Regions from separate parts of the Bacillus sp. SIMBA_154 genome, predicted to be linked through region 3. Evidence: riboswitches for the same ligand, from Rfam matches in the RefSeq annotation. Region 3 holds a riboswitch; each other region holds the start of a gene.
What was found. A riboswitch is a leader RNA that binds a small molecule or an ion and turns the genes downstream of it on or off. The one in region 3 is predicted to bind S-adenosylmethionine.
Positions count from the first base shown of each region.

Region 1 (3,240 bases), on a different contig from region 3:
TTGTCCAAAAAGTGCAGAAAAAAGTGCAGGAAGGAGCTGATATCATAAATTTAGGCCAGGGAAATCCTGATCAGCCAACTCCTCCGCATATTGTAAAAGCCATGCAGGAAGCGGTAGCAAAGCCCGAAAATCATCAATACTCCTCTTTTCGCGGAACAGCAAAACTAAAAAAGGCCGCCGCAGCCTTTTATGAAAGAGAATATGGTGTCACGCTTGATCCGAAGACAGAAATCGCCATTTTATTTGGCGGGAAAGCGGGACTTGTTGAGCTGCCGCAATGCTTACTGAATCCGGGTGATACGCTGCTTGTCCCAGACCCTGGTTATCCTGATTACTGGTCAGGCGCTGTGCTTGCTGGAGCTCATATGGTCACCATGCCTCTTCTTGAACAAAATGATTTTTTACCTGACTACCATCTATTGCCTGAGGCTGATAAGAAACAGGCAAAATTGATGTACTTAAATTACCCAAACAATCCGACTGGTGCCACTGCAAGTCGTGCATTTTTTGAAGAAACCGTTACTTTTGCGAAAGATCACAAATTGTGTGTTGTCCATGATTTCGCATATGGCGGCATTGGATTCGATGGAGAAAAGCCGGTCAGCTTCCTGCAAATAGATGGAGCGAAAGAGACGGGTATTGAAATTTACACATTGTCCAAAACATATAATATGGCCGGCTGGAGAGTTGGTTTTGCAGCAGGAAATCCCTCTGTCATTGAAGCGATCGAGCTTTATCAGGATCATCTGTTTGTGTCACTGTTTAAAGCTACTCAAGATGCAGCAGCAGAAGCTCTTTTAAGCGATCAAACGTGCGTACAGGTGCAAAATGATCGTTATGAAAAAAGACGAAATACATGGATCGCTGCCTGCAAGGAGATTGGCTGGGACGTAAGTGCTCCAAAGGGATCATTTTTTGCTTGGTTAAAGGTGCCAGAAGGATTTACATCTGAATCCTTTTCTAACTTATTATTAGAGAAAGCGCATGTTGTCGTGGCGCCGGGGAATGGCTTTGGTGCTGGCGGTGAAGGCTACGTCAGAGTAGGGCTTTTAACAAGTGAGAAGCGGTTAAAAGAAGCCGCAGAGCGCATCGCTGCCTTGCAGCTATTTGAAAAAAGCCATTGACAACGTAAAAAAATGGTGGGATAATTCAGGCAATATTGAAGAAAATTGAATATTCTTATCAAGAGTAGGCAGAGGGACTAGCCCAATGAAGCCCGGCAACCGACTTCCATGAAGCACGGTGCTAATTCTTGCAGCAGGCGCTGAGAGATAAGATTCGGATGAATGAGACGAAACCTCTTTAAGGCGCTGCCCAAGCACTTAAAGAGGTTTTTTTATTGAACATATAGAGGACGCAATCGAAAGGGGATTCCTAGTGAGTGAATTACTGGCAACATACGTATTAACACACCGAGAGGATGAACAAATTGACCGTAAAGCGGAGCAGATCGCACTTGGTTTAACAGTTGGATCATGGACGGATTTGCCGCAGCTCAAAAAGGAGCAGCTTAAAAAACATAAAGGCCGAGTAGAGAAAGTGACAGAAAAGGTTGCATCAGCTGAAAATCGCCTGTATCAATCAGAGGTAACAATTGCTTATCCTGAGGCTAACTTTTCAGCAGACTTACCAGCCGTTTTAACAACGATATTTGGAAAGCTTTCACTAGATGGGAAAGTAAAGCTTGTCGATATAGAATTTTCGAATAGGTTTAAAAGAAAGCTGCCTGGACCGGTATTTGGAATAGAGGGGATACGAAAGAAATTAGATGTGTTTGATCGGCCGTTATTGATGAGTATTTTTAAAGGCGTGATCGGCCGTGATATGGCGGAATTAAAAGAGCAGCTCCGTTTACAGGCATTAGGCGGTGTTGACTTCATCAAAGATGATGAAATTTTATTTGAAAGTCCATTAGCCCCTTTTGAAGAACGAATCAAAGAAGGAAAAAAGATATTAAAAGAAACATATGAAGAGACAGGGCACCGAACGCTGTACGCCGTTAATTTAACTGGCAGAACCTTTGATCTTAAAGGTCGAGCAAGGAAGGCCGCTGAACTTGGAGCAGATGCGCTTCTATTCAACGTCTTTGCCTACGGACTTGATGTCATGCAAAGCTTAGCTGAGGACCCAGACATTCAATTGCCTATTATGGCACATCCAGCAGTGAGTGGCGCGTTTACATCATCTCCTGAATATGGGTTCTCACATTCGCTTCTTTTAGGTACATTAAATCGATATGCTGGCGCTGATTTGAGCCTTTTTCCATCTCCTTATGGATCGGTCGCACTTCCGAAAACAGATGCCCTTGGTATCTATGAAGCTTGCGTAAAAGAGGATACGGTTCAAAAAACGTTCCCTGTCCCATCAGCAGGCATTCACCCTGGTATGGTTCCAGTATTGATCAAAGATTTTGGATTCGATCATGTGATTAACGCAGGTGGAGGAATTCACGGACATCCGCGGGGAGCCATCGGCGGAGGGAAAGCATTTCGATCCATTATTGATGCGGTGATAAATGAAGAGCCCATCCAAGAAAAGGCATCATCTTGCCAAGACTTAAAAGCAGCACTTGATCTTTGGGGAAGGGTAGCAGAATAAATGAAAAAACCAATTGTATGTTGTGATTTTGATGGAACGATTACGAAAAATGATAATATTATTCGCATCATGAAGCAGTTTGCACCAAGTGAATGGACGAAGCTGAAGGATGGTGTCCTGTCAAAAGAGATCACGATTCAAGAAGGCGTCGGACAGATGTTTCAATTACTAACGAGTGATCAGAAGGAAGCCATTCAGTCGTTTATTTTAGAAGATACAGAGATTCGAGATGGATTCGAACAATTTGTTGATGATGTAAAAAAAGCAGACATTCCTTTCTATGTGTTAAGCGGCGGTATGGACTTTTTTGTCTATCCCATACTCGAAGGCATTGTAGATCCAGCCGATATTTATTGCAATCATGCGTCATTTAAAGAAGATCATATTCAGATTGAATGGCCGCATGACTGCGATTCAGAATGTCAAAATGGCTGTGGCTGCTGCAAGCCCTCGATCATTCGAGAGCTGACTCATGAAAATGACTTCATTATCATGATCGGAGATTCAGTGACCGATATTGAGGCAGCAAAACATGCGGATCTCACGTTTGCGCGTGACTATTTGCTGAATGAGTGTAAAGAGCTCGGGCTCGTACATAAGGAGTATGAAACATTTATCGATTTAAAAGCGCAATTTGTTCAA
Region 1 is NZ_JAWJBV010000002.1:395,535-398,774, reverse strand. Features, by position in the region: gene R0K30_RS05460 (pyridoxal phosphate-dependent aminotransferase) at 1-1,124, shown strand, start outside; SAM riboswitch class I at 1,177-1,278, shown strand; gene mtnW (2,3-diketo-5-methylthiopentyl-1-phosphate enolase) at 1,378-2,598, shown strand; gene R0K30_RS05450 (2-hydroxy-3-keto-5-methylthiopentenyl-1-phosphate phosphatase) at 2,599-3,240, shown strand, end outside.
Region 1: it holds a riboswitch for S-adenosylmethionine, as region 3 does, so the genes downstream of both, mtnW (2,3-diketo-5-methylthiopentyl-1-phosphate enolase) here and R0K30_RS13160 (bifunctional homocysteine S-methyltransferase/methylenetetrahydrofolate reductase) in region 3, are expected to answer to the same signal.

Region 2 (3,240 bases), on a different contig from region 3:
AAGGAAGCGGCAAAGGAGTCAAGCTGCTCAACAACCGAGTGTATGACATTCAGACGACACACAAAAATGGGAATGCGCATGGTATTGCTGTCTATGGGACAAAAGCTCCTGCTGCCATTGAAGACATTGAAATCAAAGGAAATACCGTTGAAAAATTAAAACTTGGCTTCAGTGAAGCCCTTGTGTTAAACGGGAACGTCAAAAAATTTCGCGTGACACATAACACGGTCAGGCACACTGATAATATTGGCATTGATTTAATTGGTTTTGAGAATGTAGCCCCATCTAAAAAATATGATCAGGTCAGAAATGGTGTCGTATCTAGAAACAAAGTATATGAGATTACGAGTTATGGGAATCCAGCTTACGGCAAGGACATCTCCGCTGGCGGAATTTATGTGGATGGCGGGAAAGACATTGTGATCGATCATAACATCACACATCACAATGACCTTGGGATTGAAGTCACAAGTGAACATAAAGGGAAAGTGGCGGATCGCATTCGCATCGAGCACAATCAAGTGTATCTAAACCGTTATACAGGCATTTCAATTGGCGGCTATGACAAGAAGCGGGGCGGAACAACAAACACGACCATCTCACATAATATTTTGTACAAAAATGACACAGCCGGCCTAGAAGGCGGTCAATTGCTCATGCAATATCAAGCAGTGAACAATCGGATCACGAATAATATCATGACAGCTAGTAGATCGCATTACTTAGTCGTGAACCTTTATCAAGTGAACCAAAAGAATACATTTCAGAAGAACGTCTATGATGACCGCAAAGGTGCGAAAGCATCACAGTGGGTATGGCGCGGAAAATGGATGGAAGGCTACAAAACGTATCGCTCCAAAAGCGGTCAAGATAAAGGATCAGTACACCTCAATCCACATTATGTGAATGAGAAAAAATATGATTTCCGTCTGAAGAAATCTTCACCTGCCAAGAAAATCGTCGGCAGTTAATCAAATCAATGACCATGCACATATCATTTTAGAAATATTCAAAAAAGTCATTGACATTGATGGGACATCGCATTAAAGTAAAGAAGACATTTCAACTAAAACAAATTTCATAACGGATCTCTTATCAAGAGAGGCAGAGGGACTGGCCCTATGACGCCCAGCAACCGTTTCTATTTTTAGAAATTGGTGCTAATTCCTGCAAAGCTGTTACAGCTTTGACAGATAAGAGAGGAAGACTTCCCGATACATGTTTCATGCAACGGTGATCAAGCCTCTCTTCTTCAAGAGAGGCTTTTTTGTCTCTATTTTAGAAGCAATCCATTGGTTTACTGGCGTTTTCTTACTTTTTTACCTAGTTTTCTGATGTGATAAATAAAATAACTGGAGGAGGAACAGCAATGAAACGTAAATATTGGACATCATCTCTTGTATTATTGACGATCCTAACCGTCCTATTAGCAGGCTGTGGAGCAGGATCAAGCTCAGGCTCAAAGGCGAATGCGAACGAAAAAGTTTCCTTTGACAATGTACCGAAGCGCTTTGCAAAGGGACAGGGAGCAAAAATTAAAGTCATCCGCAAAATCGGCGGAGACGATCATACGGCTCAGTTTCTAGCTGGAACAAAGGCAGAAGGTGAAGCGCTAGGCTTTACGGTGGACGTGTACACAGCAAACGGGGATACAGCGAAGTTCCATGATGCGATCTCTCAGGCGCTAGAAGAAAACTATGATGGCTTTATCATCTCTCATGGGGACGACGAGGCGACAGTCGCTGATGTGAAAAAGATCACAGCGAAAGGCATTCCCGTTGTGGCGTTTGATTCGAATCCTAAGCTGAAGAACATCAAAGGGGTCACAGTGACGTCACAAGATGACGAACAATTAGCAAAAAAATCATTAGACGCTCTCGTGTCTGATTTTAAAGGAAAAGCAAATATTGCGTACCTCTGGGTAGATGGGTTCCCGCCAATGGTGAGACGAAACAAGGTGTACCAAGAAACACTCAAACAGCATGCAGGGCTCAAGGAGCTTGACCGTTTTGGCATTGCTTCCTCTGATACGTCTGTTCAAACACAAAATGCAGTGGCTGCCATGCTGAATAAGTATCCAAAGGGCAAGCTTGACGCTATTTTTGCCACGTGGGACGCATTTGCTATTGGTGCGGCAAGAGCCTTAAAGGAAGCAGGAAGAACAGAAGTGAAGATTTACGGTATTGATGTGTCAAACGCCGATCTTCAGGAAATGACAGCGAAAGACAGCCCATGGAAGTACACAGCAGCGGTTGATCCGAAGCTCATTGGTGCAGTTGACGTGAGGATTCTTGCGAAGAAAATAGCTGGAGAGAAAACACCATCTTCCTACGACCTTGAGGCCTCTCTCATTTCACAAAAGCAGCTTCAACAAGCAGGCAAGGCCATCAATATGGTCAATCTTGCGGAAGAAGTAAAGGGGTTCGGTTCATCTACTGCTTTTGAAGAAGATTGGATGAAGACCTTGAAGAAACATTATGCAAAATAAACAACGTACACTCTCTTTCCATAGAGGGTGTTTCGTTTTTCAAATGACGATCAATAGACAAGGAGGACACCTATGACTTCGCCGCTTGTTTGTATGGAGAACATTTCGATTGAATTCCCTGGGGTTAAAGCGCTGGATCAAGTGAATTTCACATTAAAAAAAGGCACGGTCCATGCGCTGATTGGAGCGAATGGTGCTGGGAAGTCAACGTTAATGAAAGTTCTTTCTGGCGTTCATTCGCATTTTGAAGGAACCATCCACATCAATGGCAAGGCTGCATCGATTCAAACACCAAAGGAAGCGGCCTCATACGGTGTGCAGACGGTCCATCAAGAAGTGGATACGGCTCTTGTTCCCTATTTAAGTGTTGGTGAGAACATGATGATGCATGAGATTGAGAAAAAATCATTTGTCCGCTGGAAAGAGCTTCATCGCAAGGCGGCTCAACTATTAAAAGAGATGGACATCGACATCTCCACAAAACGTCTTGTGAGTGATCTGACACTTGCAGAAAAACAGATGGTGCTCATTGCCAAGGCCGTTTCGATCAAATGCAGCATTTTAATTTTAGATGAACCAACCGCTCCGCTTAGTCATGCGGAAACAAGCAAGTTATTCTCAATGATTGATCAGCTGAAAAAGAATGGAACGGGCATCGTTTTTATCTCCCATCGCATGCCCGAAATTTTCAACATCTGTGATGAGCTGACTGTGATGCGAAATGGAACCGATGTGGCGGCACACCTCGTCAA
Region 2 is NZ_JAWJBV010000021.1:38,574-41,813, forward strand. Features, by position in the region: gene R0K30_RS19255 (right-handed parallel beta-helix repeat-containing protein) at 1-971, shown strand, start outside; SAM riboswitch class I at 1,090-1,200, shown strand; gene R0K30_RS19260 (sugar ABC transporter substrate-binding protein) at 1,370-2,488, shown strand; gene R0K30_RS19265 (sugar ABC transporter ATP-binding protein) at 2,561-3,240, shown strand, end outside.
Region 2: it holds a riboswitch for S-adenosylmethionine, as region 3 does, so the genes downstream of both, R0K30_RS19260 (sugar ABC transporter substrate-binding protein) here and R0K30_RS13160 (bifunctional homocysteine S-methyltransferase/methylenetetrahydrofolate reductase) in region 3, are expected to answer to the same signal.

Region 3 (3,240 bases):
AAAAAGTGAGCAAATGCTCACTTTTTCTCGTAGGTCCAGCCTTCTTCTTGATAGACTAGATCATTTTTCATCAGATGACCTAATGCGCGTTTAAAGGCCGCCTTGCTCATTTGAAATCGTTCACGAATATCTTCTGGATCACTTTTATCCCAGTAAGGCATGGCGCCATTTCTCGTTCTCATATAGGTTAAAATTTCTTCTGCATCAACAGATAACGCGTCCTGCTTTCTAGGAAGCAAAGAAACGTTCACGGTTCCATCCTCTTTCACCGCAATGACGCGGCCTGTCACTTCCGATCCTAATCTTGGTTCTTCCTTTCGTTCTGTGCGGTGGATAAATCCCCTCACCCCTGTATCTGTCAGCATAAAAGAGCCTGTCGCAATTAAGCGATAAATTGTCCCAGTGATTTCTTTGTTCATTAAGGTTTCTGGCGCCTCAGTGAACAATTCACTGATCACATCCTCAGTGGCTGTCTTTGCGAACATTCTACCGTAGCTTGTGACTTTCAGCATACAGTAGAGTTTGTCTCCTTTTTTCGGCCATGCTTCCTCAAAAGGCGGGAGGTGTTCTGTTGCAACAAGTGCATCCTTTGATAGCCCGACATCGACAAATGCGCCCATGTCTTCTACAACGTCTACGACTTCTACCCAGCCATATGTATGTGCATTAATTGTAGGTATTTTCATCGTAGCTGCTAGTCTTTCTTCATGATCTACATATAAGTAGACCTCTACTTCATCCCTGTCATCAATATCCTCTGTCATCTCACTGCGGTGCAAGAGGACAGAATCTTCACCATCTGTCAAAAAGTAGCCGTACTCCATCTCGTTCTCTATTTGCAAGGTCAATTGCTCACCTGGTCTCATGTTCTCTTCCTTCCTATCTGCCCATAAAAGAGCGTTCGTTCATCTTTTGATTCACTTTATTCTACTATACTTCTTTCAACATGAACATCTCTAGTTCTGTTAGCTAAAGTGGACAAACTTCCCTTGATTTATACCGCAAGCGGCTGAACTCTTTGATTTGTCTATATGATAAAGCTTCTTCTTGCCCTGTTTGCATGATAAAATAGACGCAATATCTATACTTGGAGGTCATGTGTTATGGCAAAAGAAAGTTCATTTGATATTGTATCGAAGGTGGAACTGCCAGAGGTGCAAAACGCCATTCAAGCAGCGCTAAAAGAAATTAAAAATCGTTATGATTTTAAAGGAAGTAAAAGTGATATTTCACTTGAAAAAGAAGAGCTCGTTCTCATCTCAGATGATGACTTCAAGCTTGAACAGCTAAAAGATGTGCTTGTGACAAAGCTGATTAAACGAAATGTACCAACTAAAAACATCGACTACGGAAAAACCGAACATGCCCTAGGCGGAACAGTACGCCAGCGTGCCAAGCTGATTAGCGGTATCGATAAAGACAATGCCAAAAAGATCAACGCACTCATTAAGCAATCTGGGATCAAAGTGAAGTCGCAGTTTCAGGATGACCAAGTGCGTGTAACAGGGAAAAATAAAGATGATTTACAAGAGGTCATTTCACTCATGCGCAAAGCAGATTTGCCGATTGACGTCCAATTTATAAATTTTCGATAAATTTTAAATTTTCCATTGATTATTTTCGATTTTTTCGTTACAGTTGATGGAAGTTCAATTCATTGACATGTTCATATCGCTTTCTTATCAAGAGAGGCAGAGGGACTGGCCCTGTGAAGCCTCAGCAACCGGTGTAGTAGAAATGTATTTTCTATGACCAAGGTGCTAAATCCAGCAAGCAACTGCTTGGAAGATAAGGAGAAGAATTACGATACAGCCAAAAAGTCTTCTTCTTATCAGAAGGCTTTTTTTGTTACATAGAAATAAGGAGGAATACAATGGGCCTATTACAAGACTTACAAAATCGCGTATTGATTGCTGACGGAGCAATGGGAACACTTTTATACTCTTACGGCATTGACCGGTGCTTTGAAGAACTAAATTTATCAAAAGAAGATGAAGTGAAAAGAGTGCATGAGGCGTATGTGCAGGCTGGAGCTGACATCATCCAAACGAACACGTACGGTGCGAATTATATTAAACTATCCCGCTACGGCTTAGAGGAAGAAACAAAACGCATCAATACAAAAGCGGTACAAATTGCAAAAGCTGCCGCTGGCTCAGCTTATGTACTCGGAACGATTGGCGGCATTCGAACGTTTAACAAAAATGCCTACTCGATAGACGAGATCAAACGAAGCTTTAGAGAGCAGCTGTACATCCTATTAAATGAACAGCCTGACGGATTATTGCTTGAAACGTATTATGATATGGAAGAGGCGAAGGCCGTTCTCGAAATTGCGCGCAAAGAAACGACTCTCCCGATTGTCATGAACGTATCCATGCACGAGCAAGGTGTTTTGCAGGACGGTACACCGCTGAAGGACGGTTTATCTGAATTATCCTCTCTTGGCGCTGATGTCGTTGGGATCAACTGCAGGCTGGGCCCTTATCATATGATTCAGGCACTCGAAGGCGTTCCGATTTTGGAAAATTCTCATTTATCTGTCTATCCTAACAGCAGTCTCCCGTCTCTTGAAGAAGGCAGACTCGTCTATGATACAGATAATGATTATTTCCGAAAAAGTGCACTAGAGTTTAGAAATCAAGGCGCACGCATTATCGGAGGCTGCTGCGGAACGACGCCTCAGCATATTAACGCAATGGCTGAAGCAGTTAAAGATTTAGCACCGATCACTGAAAAAGAAGTGAAAGTATTAAAAGAAGAAATCATTTCGATCCAAGACCAGCGCACTGAACCTGGTCTTGACGAGCTGGCTGTTAAAAAACGATCGATTATCGTAGAGCTGGACCCGCCAAAGAAGCTGAACTTTGAAAAATTCCTTGTCGCAGCAAATGAATTAAAGAGTGCAGGCATTGATGCCCTGACGTTAGCTGATAATTCTCTTGCGACTCCGCGCATTAGCAATGTGGCTTGCGGTGCATTATTGAAACAGCAGCTTGATATGCGTTCACTTGTCCATATCACGTGTCGTGATCGTAATTTAATTGGGCTACAATCCCATTTGATGGGACTCGACACTCTCGGATTAACCGATATTTTAGCCATTACAGGCGACCCGTCTAAAATTGGTGACTTCCCAGGTGCAACATCTGTTTATGATTTAACCTCCTTTGATTTGATCCGTCTCATCAAACAGTTTAACGAAGGACTTTCTTTCTCAGGGAAGCCGCTTGGTAAAAA
Region 3 is NZ_JAWJBV010000009.1:5,243-8,482, forward strand. Features, by position in the region: gene R0K30_RS13150 (CvfB family protein) at 18-866, opposite strand; gene R0K30_RS13155 (YajQ family cyclic di-GMP-binding protein) at 1,104-1,595, shown strand; SAM riboswitch class I at 1,677-1,795, shown strand; gene R0K30_RS13160 (bifunctional homocysteine S-methyltransferase/methylenetetrahydrofolate reductase) at 1,874-3,240, shown strand, end outside.

Region 4 (3,240 bases), on a different contig from region 3:
CATCGCGCACTTCTTCTATTAATTTCTGTTCTTGTGTTTGTTCAGGCTTGAATTGAACCTTCCAGTAAGTCTTAAATTCTATCTTCTTGCCCGGGCGAAGTGTAAACTGATGACCTGGCTCCACCTTGTGCACCTTTTGATCAAGTGTATTTGGCTCAGGAACGAATTGGAAAGACATGTATTGCTGCAGAGAGGTCTCATCAAATAAAATGTTCTCATTTACAGCCATTAAGCTTTTGCGTTCAGAAGCAAAGTACACTTGCTCATCCATTTGTGTAAAATAAAGCGGTTTGATGCCAAAAGGATCTCTTGCGCCATATAATAACTGCGCTTCTTTATCCCAAATTAAAAAGGCAAACATGCCGCGAAGCTTTGAAGCTGCTTCTTCTTTATAGTGACGATATGTGGCAAGAAGTACTTCCGTATCAGAATCTGTGCTGAACGTATAGCCCTTTTTCACAAGCTCTTCCTTCAGCTCCACATAGTTATAAATTTCTCCGTTGAAAATAATCCAATATTTCTCATCTTCATAAGAAAGCGGCTGCTTTCCATGTTCAACATCTATAATACTTAAACGTCTAAATCCAAATCCTACATGCTCATCATGGAAGTACCCCTCATCATCCGGACCACGATGAACGATGAGACGATTCATTTGTTTAATTAACTCTTCCTGCTCAGTAGTTTCGGACAATGGACGGTGATTAAATACACCAACAAACCCACACATATTATTGCCTCCACGTTATGTTATTTCTAAAAGTAGACCTATAATTAGACAGTATTTTGTACGATTTCGTTTCACATTTTTACGCTTTTTATAGAATTTTTTTTAATCAAAAGGAAAACCGCTTAAAATAAGCGGTTTTATATGTTGTTATTGTCCTAATGCTTCCTTGCGAAGCGTGTCGGCTTTATCCGTTTTTTCCCATGGGAGATCTAAATCGTGACGGCCAAAATGTCCGTATGCAGCTGTTTGTTTATAGATCGGACGACGCAGATCGAGCATTTTAATAATGCCAGCCGGACGTAGATCAAAGTTCGCACGAACCACCTCAATTAATTTTTCTTCAGAAGCTTTTCCTGTTCCGAATGTATCAATTGAAATCGATACAGGCTGTGCAACACCAATTGCATAAGCAAGTTGCACTTCACAAGAATCTGCAAGGCCAGCTGCTACGATGTTTTTCGCTACGTAACGAGCAGCATATGCTGCAGAACGGTCAACCTTTGTTGCGTCCTTACCAGAGAAAGCACCGCCGCCATGACGAGCGTAGCCGCCATACGTATCAACGATGATTTTACGTCCAGTTAAACCAGCATCCCCTTGAGGTCCACCGATGACAAAACGGCCTGTTGGGTTAATAAAGTATTTTGTCTCTTCATCAATCAGTTCACTTGGAACCACAGGGTGGATGACATGCTCTTTTAAATCGCTTTGAATTTGTTCAAGCGTCACTTCTGGTGCATGCTGCGTGGAAATAACCACTGTGTCAATACGAACTGGTTTGTTTTGTTCATCATATTCAACTGTTACTTGTGTTTTTCCATCTGGGCGAAGGTATGCAAGTGTTTGATCCTTGCGTACTTCTGTTAAACGACGAGATAATTTATGCGCTAGTGAAATCGGCAGCGGCATCAGCTCTTCTGTTTCGTTGTTTGCAAAACCAAACATAAGACCTTGGTCACCTGCACCAATCGCATCAATTTCTTCTTCAGTCATTGTTCCTTCACGTGCTTCAAGCGCTTTGTCTACACCTTGCGCAATATCAGCAGACTGTTCATCAATTGATGTTAGCACAGCACATGTTTCCGCATCAAAACCATATTTCGCACGTGTGTAGCCAATTTCCTTAATCGTGTCACGTACCGTCTTTGGAATATCGACATAAGTAGACGTTGTAATCTCACCGCTTACTAATACGAGACCGGTTGTTACAGAGGTCTCACAGGCAACACGTGCATTTGGATCTTTCTTTAAAATTTCATCCAAAATGCTGTCTGAAATTTGATCACAGATTTTATCCGGATGTCCTTCTGTCACTGATTCTGAAGTAAATAAACGACGATTTTGACTCATAATGGCTATTTCCTCCTGTACAAGGCCACATCATCCCAAGATGAGGCCTCCAATATGATACGGAACTCGTTCCCTCTTATATGAAAACGTTTATATTAGAGATGTTATTGGCAATTTGTTCATATGATATCCCAAAAATAAAAAAACCATTTCCTTCATTTCGAGGAAAGGGTCTGAGATCGCATGCCTTTCACTCTTATCGCTCAAGGTGTTCTTGTACCTTGCATCAGGTTAGCACCTTGGTTTCTCAGCATGTTCATGCCTTTTTCATAAGAAACCGGTTGCTGGGCTTCATCGGGCCTGTCCCTCCACCAACTCGGGATAAGAGTATCCGTTCAATAAGATATCTTATCTTAAACCCTTGCGTCATGTCAATGCTTCATAGGAATTATCTCTCCTCTTTTTTCACCTCACAATTAGCATCACCAAAAAGCATATTTTCATAGCAGAAATGAAAAAACACACACAAAAATATTTAAATAGTATAGACTATTATTATCAATGTGTTATACTAATCGAAACAAACAAATTCAACGGTAAAGGAAGGGTTTTTTTATGAACTCAGTGGATTTAAAAGAAGATTTGCAGTCATTGCTCTCATTAGAAAATACGCACCAAAATTTATCTGTTCCGAAACTTGTTGAAAAGATTTTGGCACGTAATGAAGGCGTTTTAACATCAACAGGAGCTGTCCGCGCCACAACTGGTGCTTACACTGGACGTTCGCCTAAAGATAAATTTATCGTCAAAGAAGAAAGCTCTGAGCATAAAATCGATTGGGGTCATGTAAACCAGCCGATCTCTAAAGAAGCATTTGATCGTTTATATACAAAGGTTGTCTCATACTTAAAAGAACGTGATGAACTATTTGTCTTTGAAGGGTTTGCCGGCGCTGACGAAAGATACCGTATGCCGATTACAGTTGTAAACGAATTTGCATGGCACAATCTCTTTGCAAAGCAGCTATTCATCAGACCTGACGGGTCAACGCCATCAGCTAACGAAAAACCTTTCACCATCTTATCTGCACCTCACTTTAAAGCAGATCCTGAAACAGATGGAACAAACTCTGAAACATTCATTATCGTTTCTTTTGAAAAACGGACGATTCTCATTGGTGGAACAGAGTATGCAGGAGAGATGAAGAAATCGATTTTCTC
Region 4 is NZ_JAWJBV010000014.1:32,691-35,930, reverse strand. Features, by position in the region: gene asnB (asparagine synthase (glutamine-hydrolyzing)) at 1-730, opposite strand, end outside; gene metK (methionine adenosyltransferase) at 878-2,080, opposite strand; SAM riboswitch class I at 2,274-2,408, opposite strand; gene pckA (phosphoenolpyruvate carboxykinase (ATP)) at 2,636-3,240, shown strand, end outside.
Region 4: it holds a riboswitch for S-adenosylmethionine, as region 3 does, so the genes downstream of both, metK (methionine adenosyltransferase) here and R0K30_RS13160 (bifunctional homocysteine S-methyltransferase/methylenetetrahydrofolate reductase) in region 3, are expected to answer to the same signal.